4 regions of the Mesorhizobium sp. U510 genome follow, and region 1 is predicted to be linked to each of the others. Evidence: predicted binding sites of a transcription regulator. Region 1 holds the regulator's gene; each other region holds the start of a gene.

What was found. The regulator PhoB, encoded in region 1, activates phosphate uptake and scavenging genes when phosphate is short. The targets are predictions, from matches to a motif close to TGTCATNNANCTGTCAT.
Region 2: the regulator PhoB is predicted to act here: its motif matches at 1,713-1,729, upstream of olsB (l-ornithine N(alpha)-acyltransferase).
Region 3: the regulator PhoB is predicted to act here: its motif matches at 1,869-1,885, upstream of phnF (phosphonate metabolism transcriptional regulator PhnF).
Region 4: the regulator PhoB is predicted to act here: its motif matches at 2,482-2,498, upstream of ACLGL5_RS19880 (RNA degradosome polyphosphate kinase).

The regions. Positions count from the first base shown of each region.
Region 1 covers NZ_CP180532.1:243,683-247,877, reverse strand. The annotation lists gene pstA (phosphate ABC transporter permease PstA) at 1-163, shown strand, start outside; gene pstB (phosphate ABC transporter ATP-binding protein PstB) at 160-963, shown strand; gene phoU (phosphate signaling complex protein PhoU) at 989-1,696, shown strand; gene phoB (phosphate regulon transcriptional regulator PhoB) at 1,716-2,405, shown strand; gene ACLGL5_RS02990 (ROK family protein) at 2,418-3,668, opposite strand; gene xylF (D-xylose ABC transporter substrate-binding protein) at 3,942-4,195, shown strand, end outside.
Region 2 covers NZ_CP180532.1:6,852,570-6,856,764, forward strand. The annotation lists gene ACLGL5_RS35265 (ATP-binding protein) at 1-1,507, shown strand, start outside; gene olsB (l-ornithine N(alpha)-acyltransferase) at 1,793-2,668, shown strand; gene ACLGL5_RS35275 (trimeric intracellular cation channel family protein) at 2,740-3,372, opposite strand; gene grpE (nucleotide exchange factor GrpE) at 3,498-4,130, opposite strand.
Region 3 covers NZ_CP180532.1:6,916,233-6,920,427, forward strand. The annotation lists gene ACLGL5_RS35535 (zinc-binding alcohol dehydrogenase family protein) at 62-1,078, shown strand; gene phnF (phosphonate metabolism transcriptional regulator PhnF) at 1,094-1,843, opposite strand; gene phnG (phosphonate C-P lyase system protein PhnG) at 1,965-2,426, shown strand; gene phnH (phosphonate C-P lyase system protein PhnH) at 2,426-3,037, shown strand; gene ACLGL5_RS35555 (carbon-phosphorus lyase complex subunit) at 3,039-4,151, shown strand; gene fosX (FosX/FosE/FosI family fosfomycin resistance hydrolase) at 4,148-4,195, shown strand, end outside.
Region 4 covers NZ_CP180532.1:3,798,646-3,802,840, forward strand. The annotation lists gene ACLGL5_RS19855 (amino acid ABC transporter ATP-binding protein) at 1-30, shown strand, start outside; gene ACLGL5_RS19860 (TIGR02117 family protein) at 126-791, shown strand; partial or broken gene ACLGL5_RS19865 (hypothetical protein) at 792-899, opposite strand; gene ACLGL5_RS19870 (FAD-dependent monooxygenase) at 915-2,153, opposite strand; gene ACLGL5_RS19875 (zinc-finger domain-containing protein) at 2,173-2,418, opposite strand; gene ACLGL5_RS19880 (RNA degradosome polyphosphate kinase) at 2,647-4,195, shown strand, end outside.

The DNA of each region.
Region 1 (4,195 bases):
CGCGCCGATGGCCAGCCTGCCTGTCACCATCTTCCAGTTCGCTCTCAGCCCCTATGAGGAATGGCAGCAGCTGGCCTGGACCGGTGCACTCATAATCACATTGACGGTTCTCGCGCTCAGCATCTTTGCGCGCAGCCTGACCGGACGCAGAGAGGACAAATGAGCCAGATGTTGTCTCCAGACATGACGATCGCCGCCGAGGCGGTGACCAAGGCCAAGATCGAGGTCAAGAACCTCAACTTCTACTACGGCCAGTCGAAGGCGCTGAAGGATATCACGCTGTCGCTGCCCGAGCGCAGCGTCACCGCCTTCATCGGCCCGTCGGGTTGCGGAAAGTCGACGCTGCTGCGCGTCTTCAACCGCATCTACGAGCTTTATCCCAAGCAGACCGCCGAGGGCCAGGTGCTGCTCGACGGCCAGAACATCCTCGACCGTTCGCAGGATCTCAACCTGCTGCGCACCAAGATCGGCATGGTGTTCCAGAAGCCGACGCCGTTCCCGATGTCGATCTACGAGAACATCGCTTTCGGCGTCAGGCTCTACGAGAAGATCAGCAAGGCCGAGATGGACGGCCGTGTCGAGCAGGCGCTCAAGCGCGCGGCGCTGTGGACCGAGGTCAAGGACAAGCTCAATGCCAGCGGCCTCAGCCTGTCGGGCGGCCAGCAGCAGCGGCTGTGCATCGCCCGCACCGTGGCGGTGAAGCCGGAGGTGATCCTGCTCGACGAGCCGGCCTCGGCGCTTGACCCGCTGTCGACCGCCAAGATCGAGGAGCTGATCGACGAGTTGCAGGCCGACTACACGATCGTCATCGTCACCCACAACATGCAGCAGGCGGCGCGCGTCTCGAAGCAGACCGCCTTCATGTATCTGGGCGAACTGGTCGAGTTCGACCGCACCGAGAAGATCTTCACGTCGCCTCGCGAGAAGCGCACGCAAGACTACATCACCGGCCGCTTCGGCTGATCGCACGCATACGAGGACCAGGATCATGGCCGAACACACAGTCGCAGCCTTCGACGAGGATCTCGGACAGATCAGCAGGCTGATCAGCGACATGGGCGATCTCGCCGGCTCGATGGTCGGCGGCGCCACCAAGGCACTGCTGAACTCCGACAATGCTCTCGCTCAGCGCGTCGTCTCCGACGACGCCATCATGGATGCGCGCCAGCGCGAACTCGACGACCGCGCCATCACGCTGATCGCCAAGCGCCAGCCGATGGCCGACGACCTGCGCCATGTCGTCGGCTCGATCCGCATGGCCGGCGACCTCGAACGCATCGGCGACCTTGCCAAGAACATCGCCAAGCGCGTCGGCACTGTCGGCCTCAGCGCCACGCCGCGCGACCTGTCGCATTCCATCGACGCCATGGCGCAGCTGGTGTTGATCCAGGTGCAGGGTGTGATCGAGGAGTATGCGGCGCGCGATGCCGCGGCACTGGCGAAGCTGCGCGCCGACGACGAGCGCATCGACGTCAAATACACCTCCGTCTTCCGCGAATTGCTGACCTATATGATGGAAGACCCGCGCAACATCACGGCTTGCACGCATCTGTTGTTTTGCGCCAAGAATCTCGAACGCATCGGCGACCATGTGACCAACATCGCCGAGAATGCGTACTATGTCCTGACCGGCACGCAACTGCCCGCCAATCGTCCAAAACAGGACGAGACGGCGATGTCGGCGCCGGCGGCCTGAGCGCAGGGGTAATCAATCGATGATCGCACCACGCATCATGGTGGTGGAGGACGAGGAGCCGCTCGGCGTGCTCCTCCGCTACAATCTGGAATCGGAGGGTTACCAGGTCGAGGTGGTGACCCGCGGCGACGAAGCCGAAATCCGCCTGCAGGAGAACGTGCCCGACCTCCTTGTGCTCGACTGGATGGTGCCGGCGGTGTCCGGCATCGAACTCTGCCGGCGCCTGCGAATGCGGCCCGAGACCGAGCGGCTGCCGATCATCATGCTGACCGCCCGGGGCGAGGAAAGCGACCGTGTACGTGGGCTCTCCACCGGCGCCGACGACTATCTGGTCAAGCCGTTCTCGACGCCGGAATTCATGGCCCGCGTCAAGGCGCTGCTGCGCCGCGCCAAGCCGGAAGTGCTGTCCAGCGTGCTCAAGGTCGGCGATATCGTGCTCGACCGTGAATCGCACCGGGTCTACCGCAAGAAGAGCGAGATCCGGCTCGGGCCGACCGAATTCCGCCTGCTCGAATTCATGATGCGGCACCCCGGGCGCGTGTTCTCGCGCAGCCAACTGCTCGACAATGTCTGGGGCGAGACGATCTACATCGACGAGCGCACCGTGGACGTGCATGTCGGCCGGTTGCGCAAGGCGGTCAACAATGGCCGCATGCCGGATGTCATCCGCACCATCCGTGGGGCGGGCTACGCGATCCGCGAGGATTGAGCACGAACTGACTCAGGCGACGTTTTTCTTCGCGGCAGGGCCTGCTTTCGTTTGCACGCCGGGCGCGAAAATCTCCTGGTCGACGAAGGTCAGCGCGCGCATGGCACAGCCTTCGCGGATCAGCGGCAGTTCGTTCGGCTCGGTGTCGAAGGAGATCGATTTCGAGTGCTGGCCGCCGGCGGTCTGGGCGATGGCCTCGCGCAATGCCGGCTCGATCAGGTCGAAGGCAGCGGCGCTGACGCCGACCATGGCGACGGGCGCGGGATCGATCAGCGCAAACAGGCTGCCGAGGCCGTAGCCGAGTGCCTCCCCGGCCTTGCGGTAGGCTTCGCGCTCGGGCCCGTCCCGTTCCCGTGCCGTCGCGGCCAGCGCCCGCATCTGCGCGTCGCTGACATCGGCCACCGGCTCGGTGTCCTCGCTGAGCTGCCTGGCGTTGCGCCAGATGGCGTAATTGCCGGCATAGGCCTCGACACAGCCGCGCCGCCCGCAGCGGCAGAGCGCGCCGCCCGGCCGGTGGATCATGTGGCCGAATTCGCCGCCTGAGGAATGGGTGCCAGTGAACAGCTCGCCCTTCAGCACCAGCCCCATGCCGATGCCGTGCGAAAGCAGGATGGCGATGAAGTCGTCGCGGTAGCGCTCGGGATCGCGCCAGCGCAGCGCCACCGCCATCATGTTGCAGTCGTTTTCCATGGTGGCGGGGATACCGAACTCTGCTTCGAGTATGTCTGCGAAGGCGATGTCGGTCTGCGGTGTGATCGGCGACCACAGCATCGCCCGGGCCTCGGTGTCGGTGATGCCCTGGATCGCCAGCGCGATGCGGGCGACGCTGCGTACGTCGATGTCGGGATCCTCGAGGCGCCGCCGCACTATGGCCACGCACTCGCCGATCAGCGCCTCGCGCGACATGGTCAGCGTGTCCAGCCGGCGCTGTTCCTCCGATATCACCTGGCCGGCATAGTCGATGACTGCGACCGACAGGAAATTCAGCGACAGCACCACGGTCATCACAGCCGCGGCCTCCGGATTGAGGCCGAGGCCGACCTGCGGCCTGCCGCGTTTCAGCGCGCCGGCCTCGCTCGGCTTGCCCTCGGCCAGGATGCCTTCACCGATCAGGTCGGAGGAAATCGCCGATATGGTCGAATGGCTGAGGCCGGTGGTCGCTGCGATCTCGGTGCGCGAGGGCCGGCCGGCCCGGCGCACGGCCGCGATCACCATGGCGCGGTTGCGCCGGCGCAGATCGTCGTGGCGGATTCCGACCGACATGTTTTTTCACATCCTCCCGGTCGCCGCGGTTCTTCCGGTCCTCCCTCGAACGCTGCCGGCGATACGGTCAAATACTGGCAGAAGCGGCCTGTGCTGTCATTTATTTATTGCGAAGCTCGAAAAAAATTCAGAGGGACATCAAAATCCATCAGAATCGTTGTTGACAGCGTTCCGGTGTTGGATCAGTGTTTTTTCGAGGCTCGAAAAAATAGGGCCTCTGTGCCGGCCTTAGGGCCAGTTGGTCGCGCCATACGCGGCGCAGGGAGGAATATCATGAAGAGATTCACAGCCGCCATCCTGGCGGGTGTCGCCATGTCGCTGACGCTTGCGTCGGTCGCGCAGGCGAAGGACAAGGTCATCGGCGTTTCGTGGTCCAACTTCCAGGAAGAGCGCTGGAAGACCGACGAGGCCGCCATGAAGAAGGCGATCGAGGCCGCCGGCGACAAGTATATTTCCGCCGATGCGCAATCCAATCCCGGCAAGCAGCTTACCGATGTCGAGAGCCTGATCTCGCAGGGCGCCAATTC
Region 2 (4,195 bases), 370 kb from region 1:
GGTCAGCCATGAAATCCGCACGCCGATGAACGGCATCATGGGCATGGCCAGGCTGCTCGCCGATACCAGCCTGTCGCCGGAACAGCAGACCTATGTCGGCGCCATCTCGACCTCGGCCAGCGCCCTGCTCGCCCTAATCGAGGACCTGCTCGACTATTCCAAGATCGAGGCCGGTCGCTTCGATCCGGAACCGCAGCCCATGTCGGTGCGCGAGATCGCCGACAACATTATCGAATTGCTCGCCGCGCGCGCCTTCGCGAAGGGTATTGGGCTCGGCTGCCACGTCGAACCGGATGTACCGCAATTGATCACAGCCGATCCAGGCCGGGTCAGGCAGGTGCTGCTCAATCTGATCGGCAACGCCATCAAGTTCACCGACGGCGGCGGCGTGCTGGTCAGCATCGCGCGCGCCCGCACCGAGACCAGCGACCGCATCTGCTTCACCATCACCGACACCGGTCCCGGCCTGCGCGAAGAGGACATGGAGCGTATCTTCGAGGAGTTCGAACAGGCCGACGGCACCTCGACACGCGCACATGGCGGAGCGGGGCTCGGACTTGCTATCTCCAAGCGGCTGGTGACTGCCATGGGCGGCACGATTTCGGTCTCCAGCCGGCTTGGCCAAGGGTCGGACTTCGTCTTCGAAATCCCGGCGACGGAGGCCACCGAGGCGCCTCAGGGCCGGCAGAACGTGCTTGCCGGCAGGCGCGCGGTGATCCTGTCCAGAAACGCCGTCGAGGCCGACGCCATCGCCCGCACCATCCGCGCCAATGGCGGCACGGCCGGTATCGCCACGACCGTGGCTCAGGCCGTGCCCCTGGCCGAGGGCTGCGACGTGCTTCTCGTCGACGCGGCCATGGAGGAGAGCGATGGGAGAGTGCTCAAGCGGTTGCGCCAAGGCGGCTTTTCCGATTGCGAAGCCATCACGCTGATCGCGCCGACCGACCGAGGCATGCTTGGCGAGTTCCGCGCCAGCGGCTACGCGACCTTCCTGGCCCGGCCGGTGCGCGGTGGAACACTTTTGCGTGTTCTTTTGACCAGCCATGCGCCGGCTCTTGCCCAGCCGCAGCCGGAAAAGCGCCGCACCCCGGCGCTGCGCGCTTCAAGCGACCGCCAGTTGGGCTTGTCCGTGCTGATCGCCGAGGACAACGACATCAATGCCATGCTGGCCCGCGCCACGCTGTTGAAGGCGGGACACCGCGTCAAGGTAGTCGGCAATGGCAAGGCCGCGGTCGAGGCCGTCACCAGCGCCGGACACAAGCACCGCTTCGACGTGGTGCTGATGGACCTGCATATGCCGGTCATGGACGGGCTGGACGCCATTGCCGCGATCCGCCGCCATGAGGAAGAGACATCGGCGCCGCCCGTGCCGATTATGGTGCTGTCGGCCGACAGCCAGGAAAAGACCCGCCATGCGGTGCTTGCCCACGGCGCCAGCGGCTTCGTCACCAAGCCGCTCGACCCGGATGCGCTTGTCAACGCCGTCGAGGGCCAGGTTGCTGCTTGATCTGCTTTTTTCCAGCCGCGGCTGATGCATGCCAACCCAAAGTGGCCCCGATTTCCCGAGGGCGACATGCATGAAAACAAGGGTTTGAGGCGCGGCGACTTGATCCGTGCACGCGAGACGCACCTCGCCTCTCCTCCCCTAACGTAGCCGGTTGACCGTTTTCGCCAGCCGACGAAGTATTGCCCGCGACGCCTTATCACGGTACTGTCACAATCCTGTTGCACCTACACCGTATCCCCGTGCCAAGAGGGATGGCTCGAAGGAGAATCACTCGTGCATACAGTTATGCCGGAATGTGACACTCGGCCGAACGCCAGCAGCGCCTTGCTCGCCGGGCGTAATGTCGATTCCGTCATAAAGGGCGCGGCACTCGGCCGTATCGGCAATCTCGAAGTGCGGCTCGCCCGCAACGAGGCCGAGATCGCGGCCGCGCAGGAAGTGCGCTACCGCGTATTCTACGACGAGCTTGGCGCCCGCAAGGACCTGTTCCAGGTGCAGGACCGCCGCGACGCCGACCGGTTCGATCCGCTCTGCGATCATCTGCTCGTCTTCGACAATTCGATTTCCGGCCCCGAACACCGCCGCATCGTCGGCACTTACCGGCTGCTGCGGCAAGAAATCGCGGCCGCCGCCGGGGGCTTCTATTCCGAAGGCGAATTCGAGCTGACCAAGCTCATCGCCCGCCATCCCGGCCAGCGTTTCCTCGAGCTCGGCCGATCCTGCGTTCTGCCGGAATACCGCTCGAAGCGCACCATCGAGGCGCTGTGGCAAGGCATCTGGGCCTACATCAATCACTACGAAATCGGCGTGATGACCGGCTGCGCTTCCTTCCACGGCACTGTGCCGGCGGCGCATGCCGAGGCGCTCACCTATCTCGCCCATCACTGCCGCACGAATTCGGCCTGGGATGTGCGCGCGGTGTCCGGGCGCTATTGCTCCATGGACCTGATGCCGATCGAGGCGGTCAACACCAAGGCGGCGATCGCGGCGATGCCGCCTCTGGTGAAGGGCTATCTGAGGGTCGGCGCCCGCATCGGCGACGGCTGCGTCATCGACCGCGAATTCTCGACCGTCGACGTCTTCGTGGTGATGCCGGTCAAGGAGATCGGCGCCCGCTACGTCAACTACTATGGCGGGGAAGCGCAACGCTTTGCGGCGTAAGGGCAGTAGGCAAGACGCTACGATACACGCTTCGCTGACCACTCACTACTGACTATTCCCTATCCCCCTCCTTACGGAATATCCTCCGGCCGCCTTCCCGGCCGGCTCCTGTACGACGGAAACGACCAGCCGAAACGCAGCGCGCCGCCGCGTACGGCGAGCGCCACGACGAAGCCGGCCAACCCCGAGACGATCTGCGGCAATCCGGCGACGTCACCCAATGTGAAGATGGCGGCGCCCGCCAGAGCGGCCGTGACGTAGATCTCCGGCCTCAGCAGCACCGATGGTTCGCCGGCAAGCAGATCGCGCAATATGCCGCCGAAGGTCGCGGTCAGCATGCCGGTGATGATCGAAACCACCGGCGAACCGGTGATGGCCAGCCCCTTGGCCGCGCCCATCACCGAAAAGGCGGCCAGCCCGATGGCGTCGAGCCACAGCAACAGCTTGTAGCGGGATTCGACGCGATGCGCGGTGAAGAAGACCAGGACCGCCACCACGGCGCAGATCAGCACATAGTCGCGGTTTCCCACCCAGAAGACCGGCACATTGAGGATGAGGTCGCGAAACGTGCCGCCGCCGATGCCGGTGACGCTGGCCAGGAACAGGAAACCGATAATGTCGAGTTGCTTTCGCGAAGCAGCCAACGCCCCGGTCGCCGCAAAGACGGCGACGCCGGCATAATCGAGAAGGGCGATGGGATTCATGGCGGTAAGGGAGTAGGCAGTAGGGATTAGGGACTGCGCATGAATAGCACGAAGCCGCACGATTGATACGGCTGCCTTATTCCCTACTGCCCTACTGCCCTACTGCCCTACTGCCTAACCCCTAGCTACGCATCCTTCTCCGCCTGCTCATTCACCGGCCCCGGCTCGACCGGCGCCTCGGCGGCAATCTTCGGGCCGCCCTTGGCGACGCCGACCATGGCCGGACGCAGCACGCGCTCGCCGATCGAATAGCCCGGCTGGACGACCTGGACCACGGTGTTGGCCGGGACATCGGGATTGGGCACTTCGAACATGGCCTGATGGAAATTGGGATCGAACTTCTCGCCTTCCGGCGCGAGCTTCTTGACCCCATGCCGTTCCAGCGCCGACAGCATGGCGCGCTCGGTCAGGTCGACGCCTTCGATCAGCGCCTTGAAGCCGGCGTCGCCCGAGGCCTTGGCCTCCGCCGGAATGGCGTCCAGCGCGCGGCGCAGATTGTCCGACACCGACAGCATGTCGCGGGCGAAATTCGCAACCGCATAGGTACGCGCGTCATGCACGTCGCGCGCGGTGCGGCGGCGCAGGTTCTCCATCTCGGCCGCGACGCGCAGCGCGCGGTCCTTCAGCTCTTCATTTTCCTTCAGCAGTCGCACAAGCGCTTCGTAGTCGCCGTCAATGCTGCCTTCCGTGCGCTCGGCATTGGCCTCGACCGCCTCGGCTTCACTGGGCGCGCGTTCGTCTTTTGCCTGGTCGCTCATCGCCGTTTCCCGTCAATCTCGAATGGTATGGATTTTGTGCCCGATATCGAGGTTTGGCAGCCAAA
Region 3 (4,195 bases), 310 kb from region 1:
CTGCTGAAATCGATCTCCGGCCCGGCATGAAGACGGGTCGGAAACCCAACTGGACTGAAACATGAAAGCCGTTATCTGCCGCTCGCCCGGGGAGCTCGTCCTGGAAGATCGCCCCGCGCCCGGTGCCCCCCCTGCCGGCTGGGCACTGGTCGCGGTCAGCCATGTCGGCATCTGCGGCACTGACTACCACATTTTCGAGGGCAAGCACCCGTTCCTCGCCTACCCCCGCATCATGGGCCATGAAGTCTCCGGCACCGTCATCGAGACTGGCGAGGGCGTCGACCTTGCCATTGGCGAACCGGTCGTCATCAACCCCTACCTCTCCTGCGGCAAGTGCATCGCCTGCCGGCATGGCAAGCCGAATTGCTGCGTCAAGATCGAGGTGCTCGGCGTCCATCGCGACGGCGCGATGTGCGAACGCATTCTTGTCCCGGCGCAGAATCTCTATCCGGCCAATGGCCTGTCGCTGGCCGACGCAGCCGCCGTCGAATTCCTGGCCATCGGCGCGCACGCCGTACGTCGCGCCCGCGCCGATCCCGGCGCCCGCGCGCTGGTCATCGGCGCCGGCCCGATCGGGCTCGGCAACGCCATCTTCGCCCGCATCGCCGGGCTCGACGTGACACTGCTCGACATGAGCAGTGAACGCCTCGCTTTCGCCGAAAACGAACTTGGTTTCAGTATCCTCGACGGCTCGCGCGGAGCGGTGCCGGACCTGGTCAAGGAAGCGACATCAGGCGAAGGCTTCGACGTGGTCTTCGACGCCACCGGCAACACCCGGTCGGTGCAGTCGGCCTTCGCCCATGTCGCGCATGGCGGCACACTGGTGCTCGTCAGCGTCGTCAAGGACGACATCGTCTTCTCCGATCCGGAATTCCACAAACGCGAAATGACGCTGGTCGGCAGCCGCAATGCCTTGCGTGCCGATTTCGATCATGTCGCGGCCTCGATCCGCAACGGCGCCGTGCCCCTGGCCAAGCTCGTCACCCACCGCACCACGCTTGCCGATACGCCGGGCGATCTCGCCCGCTGGGCGCACGAGAAATCCGGCCTGATCAAAGCGGTGATCGAGGTCGCATAGTCGGCAGAATCCGGCTCACAGCGCCGACAGCTTCAGTTCCACCCGTTCCGCCGGAAAGCGCAACTCCGAAAACTGGATCGGTCGGCCGTCCGGCGTGATGTTGACGGCCACCGTGACCAGCACGATGGCGCCTGGCTGAAGGTCGAGGTCGGCGAGATCGGCCGCATCGGCATGGCGCGCCGACAGCACGGTCGACTGCCTGAGATAATCGTCTATGCCGAAGCGGGCCAGCGATGCGGTGATCGAGCCAGTCTCTGCCATCGCCTTGTCGATGCCGGCAAAGCGCCTGGCATCGAACCAGCCGGCAGCGCGCGACACAGGCCGTCCATCGGCTTCACCGCGTGTCTCCAATCTGATCACCTCGGTCGCCCTGGCCAGTCCAAGACCCTCGGCGACACGCTGACTGGCCGGCTCGACCGATGAGGAAAGCAGCACGATGTGGCGTTCCGAGGTCTGCCCCTGCAGGCCTGTTGAAAAGCGTGTGCGCGCGCCGATCGGATAGGACAGCCGCTTGCGCGACAGCACGAAGGTGCCACGCCCCTGCTCTGCCCGCAGCACTCCTTCCTGCACAAGTGCGGATATGGCGCTGCGCACCGTGTGACGGTTGACGCCATAACGCTCGGCGAGCGTCACCTCCGGCGGCAGCGCGGCATTCTCGGCGAAATCGCCGGTGGCGATCGCCTGCAGGATCCTGTCGGCGATCTGCCGCCACAGCGAGACTCCGCTGCGCCGCTCGATACTGTCGGCTTCCTGTCGCCCGATCATGAATTGCCCCCGGCCATCTATCCCCTGTCATCCACCCGTCATGGACTCGCGTTAGGTAATATGTATAATTTGTATAGTTGTCTATATCAATAGACAAATTTAGCAAAGAGGAATACTGCCGATGCGAGGACAGGAAGCCCGCGACCAGGCCGAGCGCAAGGCCGCCATGGCGACGCTGGCGCAATCGAGTGGCGACGACATCGTCCGGTTCTGGAACAAAGCTGGCCTGCCTTCGCAGGCCGAGCTGCTGCGCGGCCCCGAGACCGGGCTGGTGACGCTGCGCGGCCGCATCGGCGGCGGCGGCGCGCCGTTTAATGTCGGCGAGGCGACCGTCACCCGCGCCACCGTCAGGCTACCGTCCGGACAGGTCGGCCATTGCTACGCGCTTGGCCGCGACAAGCAGAAGGCGAAGCTCGCGGCGATCGCCGACGCGCTCTGGCAGGACCCTGCCCGCCGGACCGAGGTCGAGACCAGGCTGATCGGGCCTTTGAGGTCGGCGCTCGCCACTGCCCAGGAAAAACGCCGTGCCGAGACGGCGGCAACGAAGGTGGATTTCTTCACCATGGTTCGCGGAGAAGACTGATGGATATCGCAGCGCAATCGATCGAGGGCGGCTTTGCCGATCCGGTGTTCAACGCCCAGACGGTGTTTCGCGCGGTCATGGACGCGATGGCACGGCCGGGCAGCGTGCAGCCTTTGCCGGCCCTGGCCCGCCCGCCGGCGCCGCTCTCGGCAACCGCCGGCGCCGTGGCACTGGCGCTATGCGACAACGACACGCCGCTCTGGCTCGACCCCGCCTTGCACGTCTCCGCCGCGATCGGTTCCTGGCTTGGTTTCCACACCGGCGCGCCGCTGGCCAACACGCCTGCCGACGCGCATTTCGCCTTTGTCGCCACGCCGGCCGAGATGATGGCGCTCGACGGCTTTGCGCAGGGAACGCAGGACTATCCCGACCGGTCGACCACCCTGATCCTGCAGGTCAGCGACCTCACCTCAGGCACTCCGTTGCTGCTGGAAGGGCCTGGCATCGAAACCAGCGCCACGATCGCGCCGGCGCAGATGCCGCGTCATTTCATCGAGCAGTGGAAGCAGAATATCCAGCGCTTTCCGCGCGGCGTCGACATCATCCTCGCCACCGCTGAAGGCATAGCCTGCCTGCCGCGCACCACGCGCATCAAGACGATGGAGGCATAGGATGTATGTCGCGGTAAAAGGCGGCGAAGCCGCTATTCGTAACGCCCACAGCCTGCTCGCCGATCGCCGGCGCGGCGACCGTTCGGTGCCGGCCCTGCGCCTCGACCAGATCGTCGAGCAACTGGCGCTCGGCGTCGACCGGGTGATGAGCGAAGGCTCGCTCTACGACCGGGAGCTCGCCGCACTCGCCATCGTCCAGGCGCGCGGCGACATGATCGAGGCGATCTTCCTGGTGCGCGCCTATCGCACGACGCTGCCGCGCTTCGGCTACAGCAGGCCGATCGACACCGGCGCCATGCTGGTCGAGCGGCGCGTCTCGGCAACCTACAAGGACCTGCCTGGCGGCCAGTTGCTCGGCCCGACCTTCGACTACACGCACCGGCTGCTCGATCCCGAACTTGCCGCCGGCGCCGATGTCGCGGAACCCTTGCAGCGCGAGACGGAAGCCCAAGCCATGCCGCGCGTATCGGCGATTCTTGCCCGCGAAGGCTTGATCGAACCGGATGGCGAGATGCCGCAGGACCATGTGTCCGGCGACATCACCCGCGAGCCGCTGGAATTCCCGATGGCGCGCGACATCCGCCTGCAGGCGCTGTCGCGCGGCGACGAGGGTTTCCTGCTTGCGCTCGGCTATTCCACCCAGCGCGGCTATGCCCGCAACCATCCCTTCGTCGGAGAAATCCGCATCGGCGAGGTTGAGCTGGAACTGGATGTTCCCGAACTGCCCTTCGCAGCCCCGCTCGGCACGGTGCGGGTCACCGAATGCCAGATGGTCAACCAGTTCAAGGGCTCGGCCAAGGCGCCGCCGCAGTTCACCCGCGGCTACGGCCTGGTCTTTGGCCAGAGCGAGCGCAAGGCGATGGCCATGGCGCTCTGCGACCGCGCGCTGCGCGCCTCCGAGCTTGGCGAGGACATCATCGCCGCCGCCCAGGACGAGGAATTCGTCATCTCGCATTCCGACAATGTCCAGGCGACCGGCTTCGTCGAGCATCTGAAGCTGCCGCACTATGTCGACTTCCAGGCCGAGCTGGACCTCGTGCGCCGCATGCGCGCCGAACATGAGGCCCGTGAGAACCCCGCCAAGGTCGACGAAAAGCGGGAGGCCGCGGAATGATCGAAGGCCTGTCCCACATGACCTTCATCGTCCGCGACCTCGAG
Region 4 (4,195 bases), 3.4 Mb from region 1:
AAACTGTTCCTCAGCCAGATCCTGCACTGAGCGGGTCCAAACTGGAGCGCAAGAGCCCGGCCGCAACGCGGCCGGGCTCTTTGCTTGTGGAACGGGTGATGCGATTGGCGGCGGGGGCGTCATCGATGAGAAAAGTCCTGCGTTTCCTCTCCATGGTGCTGGCCGCGATCGTGCTTGCGGCGACCCTCGGCACGCTGGTGCCGCGCCCGCTCTGGCCGGCGGCGTCGGCGGGCGAGGGCACGCGGCATATACTGGTGCTGGAGAACCCGATCCATACCGATATCGCCATTCCAGTGGACGACGCCGTACGCAAGCGCTTCCACTTCCTGGTGGACGCCGGGCTGCCGTCAGATGCGCCCGAGGTGCGCTACATCGTCTTCGGCTGGGGCGGCCGCGCCTTCTATCTGGAAACACCGACGTGGTCCGAGCTCAAGGCCGTTCCGGTGATGAAGGCGCTGACCCTCGACGCCTCGGTCATGCATGTCGATGTCGCCGGCGCTATCGTCGAACCGCATCCCGATGTCGCCGGCTTCGACATTGGTGATGATCAGTTCACGGCCTTGCTTGATTTTATCGCAGCCAGTTTTCAGCAGGGGCCTGGCGGCCCGATCGTCATCGAGAATGCGGCCTACTCCAGCTTCGACCGCTTCTACGAGGCGAACGGTCATTTCAACGCACTGGTCGGCTGCAACACTTGGACCGCCGCCGCGTTGCGCACCGCCGGCCTGCGGACCGGCTGGTGGAACCCGTTGCCGGTGTCGCTGGGATGGTCGTTGCGGCTGTATAATTAGCTAATCGGCTTTACGGTCCTGCTTCATCACATATTCGCGCAATGCCTTATTGATCGCGCTTTGATAACCGCGACCATCGGGCGCGCGCCCCTTGAACCATGCGACTAGATCAGAGTCGACGTCCTACCGCCTGACGACCCTCTGCTCCTCCCAGCCATAAAGCCAGTCGAGGTCGGCGGCGAGCTTCTCCGCCGGCCGTGCCGCCAGCACCACATTGCGGGCCAGTGCCACCGGACCTCGGGCGTGCCAGGCAAGCCGGTTGAGCGCACCGCGCTTGAGGACCCTCTCCACGCGCGGCCGCCGCAGATTTTCCCAGATGGTGAGGCTCTGTCGCGGATCGGCGGGAAAGTCGGTGACCAGAGTGGCGAGCGTCGCTGCATCCTCGATCGCCATTGCCGCGCCCTGTGCAGCGAACGGCGTCATCGCATGCGCGGCATCGCCGATCAGCGCGATGCCGGCTGGCATTGTCCAGGGCTGCTTCTGCTCCACGGTATGCAGCGGCCAGGTCAGCCACGGGCCGGCCTGCTCCACCAACTTCACGAGCCCTGGCGCGGTGCCGCGCATGGCGGCGGCGAGGATGCCGGTATCGGCACGGCCGGACCAGCCCTCGGCGATGCGCTCGCCTTTGGTGAACGCGACGAGATTGAAGGCGTCGCCCTTGCTGACGGGATAGGCGACCATATGGAAACCCGGATGCAGGAAAGTCGTGACGCAATCGGCCGCGCCGATCGCGGCAAAGGCTTGCCCGGCGCCGCTGTCGGCCGCGACGGTGGTGCGCCAGGCCAGCTCTCCCGAAAAACGGCTTCTTGGCGATGCCATCCTTTTTGCATCGACAAGCCCGCGCACCGACGACCAGACGCCATCGGCGCCGACCAGCAAGGAGCCCTGTTCCTCTGCCGTATTGCCGCCGATCTCGACGGTCGCCGTCACACCACGGCTGCCAGTCGCAATTTTTTCGACGCGCGCCCCGAGCGTGAGATGGATATCAGGCATCTCTGCCGCACACGCCATCAGCGCACTCTGCAGGTCGGCGCGATGGGCGACGAGATAGGGAGCGCCCCAGCGGCTTTCACCCGATTGTCCCAACGGCACACGCGCCAATTGGCGTAACGTCCTGGCATCCTTGAGCATCACGGCCTCCGGCCGCACCGTCGCCGGCAGCAGCCGGTCGAGCACGCCGAGGTCACGCAGGATGCGTGTCGCGTTGGGAGAAAGTTGGAGGCCGGCGCCTACGGCTTCCAGGCGCGGCGCTTGCTCGAACACCTGCACGGGATAGCCGCGTCTGGCAAAAGCAAGTGCCGCGGTCAGGCCCGCGACGCCCGCTCCGGCGATGACGATTTGCCGAGAGCGCTGGTCGTCCATCAGGTCCGTCGGGAAAGAATCAAGCGGCCTGGTCGATGTAGAGGCAGCCTGCCGGCAGCGTTTCCGTTGCCTTCAGCTTCGGCGAGTAGCGGTAGAGCGTCGAGCAATAGGGGCAGACTTTCTCATTGTCGTCGCCCATGTCGAGGAACACATGCGGGTGGTCGAAAGGCGGATTGGCGCCCGTGCACATGAATTCCTTGACCCCGATGTCGATCGCCGGATGGCCGGCATCGTTCTGGAAATGGGGAATGGAACCGCCTGCCATCGTCGTCTCCTTAACGCAGTCTCGCATGCATCTGGATCATAACAGGTCTCTTTGCAAGATCGATGAAATGAAACTGTCGCAAAAGCCTGTCAGAGGATAAGTTGAGCCGATTAAGCGTGTGACCGCGGATACCAAGCGATTCCGCGACTGATAACGCTTTACGAAGGCATGTTAGAGCGTTCATCGCCATCTGGCGGCGCTCCAAGGGAACGGTTGTGGGCAGGGACAATGAACGAACTGAAGCCGGTGCAGAGCGAATTCGTCAATGTCGAGGTGGCCAGTTCAGAGGGCGGCAACCCGGATCGCTTCGTCAACCGTGAGTTTTCCTGGCTGCAATTCAATCGTCGCGTTCTCGAGGAATTGCTGAACACCCACCATCCGCTGCTGGAGCGCGTTCGCTTCCTGTCGATTTCGGCGGCCAATCTCGACGAGTTCTTCATGGTGCGCGTCGCCGGCCTCGCCGGCCAGGTGCGCGAAGGCATCACGCTGAAAAGCCCCGACGGCCGCACCCCCGAACAGCAGCTCGAACAGCTGCTGCGCGAGGTCGAGCGGCTGCAGGAAGATCAGCAGAAGAGCCTTTCGGCGCTCACCGTGCTGCTCAACAAGGAAGGCATCGAGAGCATTACGCGCGATGCGCTGACCAAGGACGAGAAGGTCTGGCTGGAAGAGCATTTCCAGGACCAGGTGTTTCCGGTGCTGACCCCGCTGTCGATCGACCCGGCGCATCCGTTCCCGTTCATTCCCAATCTCGGCTTCTCGATGGCGCTGCAGCTGCGCCACCGCAAGAATGGCGAGGAGATGAGCGCGCTTCTGCGCCTGCCGGTGGCGCTGAAGCGCTTCATCCGGCTTCCCGATCGCAAGCACCATGTTCGCTTCATCCCGCTGGAGGAGGCGGTCGGTCTCTATATCGGTAAGCTGTTCCCCGGCTACGAGGTCAAGGGCTCCGGCACATTCCGTATCATCCGCGACAGCGATATCGAGGTCGAGGAAGAGTCGGAAGATCTGGTGCGCCTGTTCGAGACGGCGCTTAAGCGGCGGCGCCGTGGCTCGGTGATCCGCATCGAGTTCGACAGGCTGATGCCTGGGGAATTGCGCGATTTCGTGGCCGGCGAGCTCGGCGTCTCGTCGAGCCGCATCAGCGTCTTGACCGGTCCGCTGGCGCTCAGCCAGATCTCCGAGATCGTCGCTGTTCCCCGCGACGACCTGAAATTCACGCCCTACAATCCCCGCTTTCCCGAACGCATCCGCGAGCATGGCGGTGACTGCTTTGCCGCTATCCGCGAGAAGGACATCATCGTCCACCACCCCTACGAATCCTTCGACGTCGTCGTGCAGTTCCTGCGCCAGGCCATGGCCGATCCCGAAGTGGTGGCGATCAAGCAGACCCTTTACCGAACCTCCAACGACAGCCCGATCGTGCGCGCGCTGGTCGACGCGGCCGAAGCCGGCAAGTCGGTGACCGCGTTGGTCGAGCTAAAGGCGCGCTTCGACGAGGAAGCCAACATCCGCTGGGCGCGCGACCTCGAGCGCGCAGGCGTGCAGGTCGTGTTCGGATTCCTCGAATTGAAGACCCACGCGAAAATGTCGCTGGTGGTGCGGCGCGAGGACGGCAAGCTGCGCAACTACGTGCATCTGGGCACCGGCAACTACCATCCGGTCACCGCGCGTATCTACACCGACCTGTCCTTTTTCACCACCGATCCGACGATCGCCCGCGACGTTGCCCAGCTGTTCAATTTCATCACCGGCTATGCCGAGCCGACCGCCGAAATGCGGC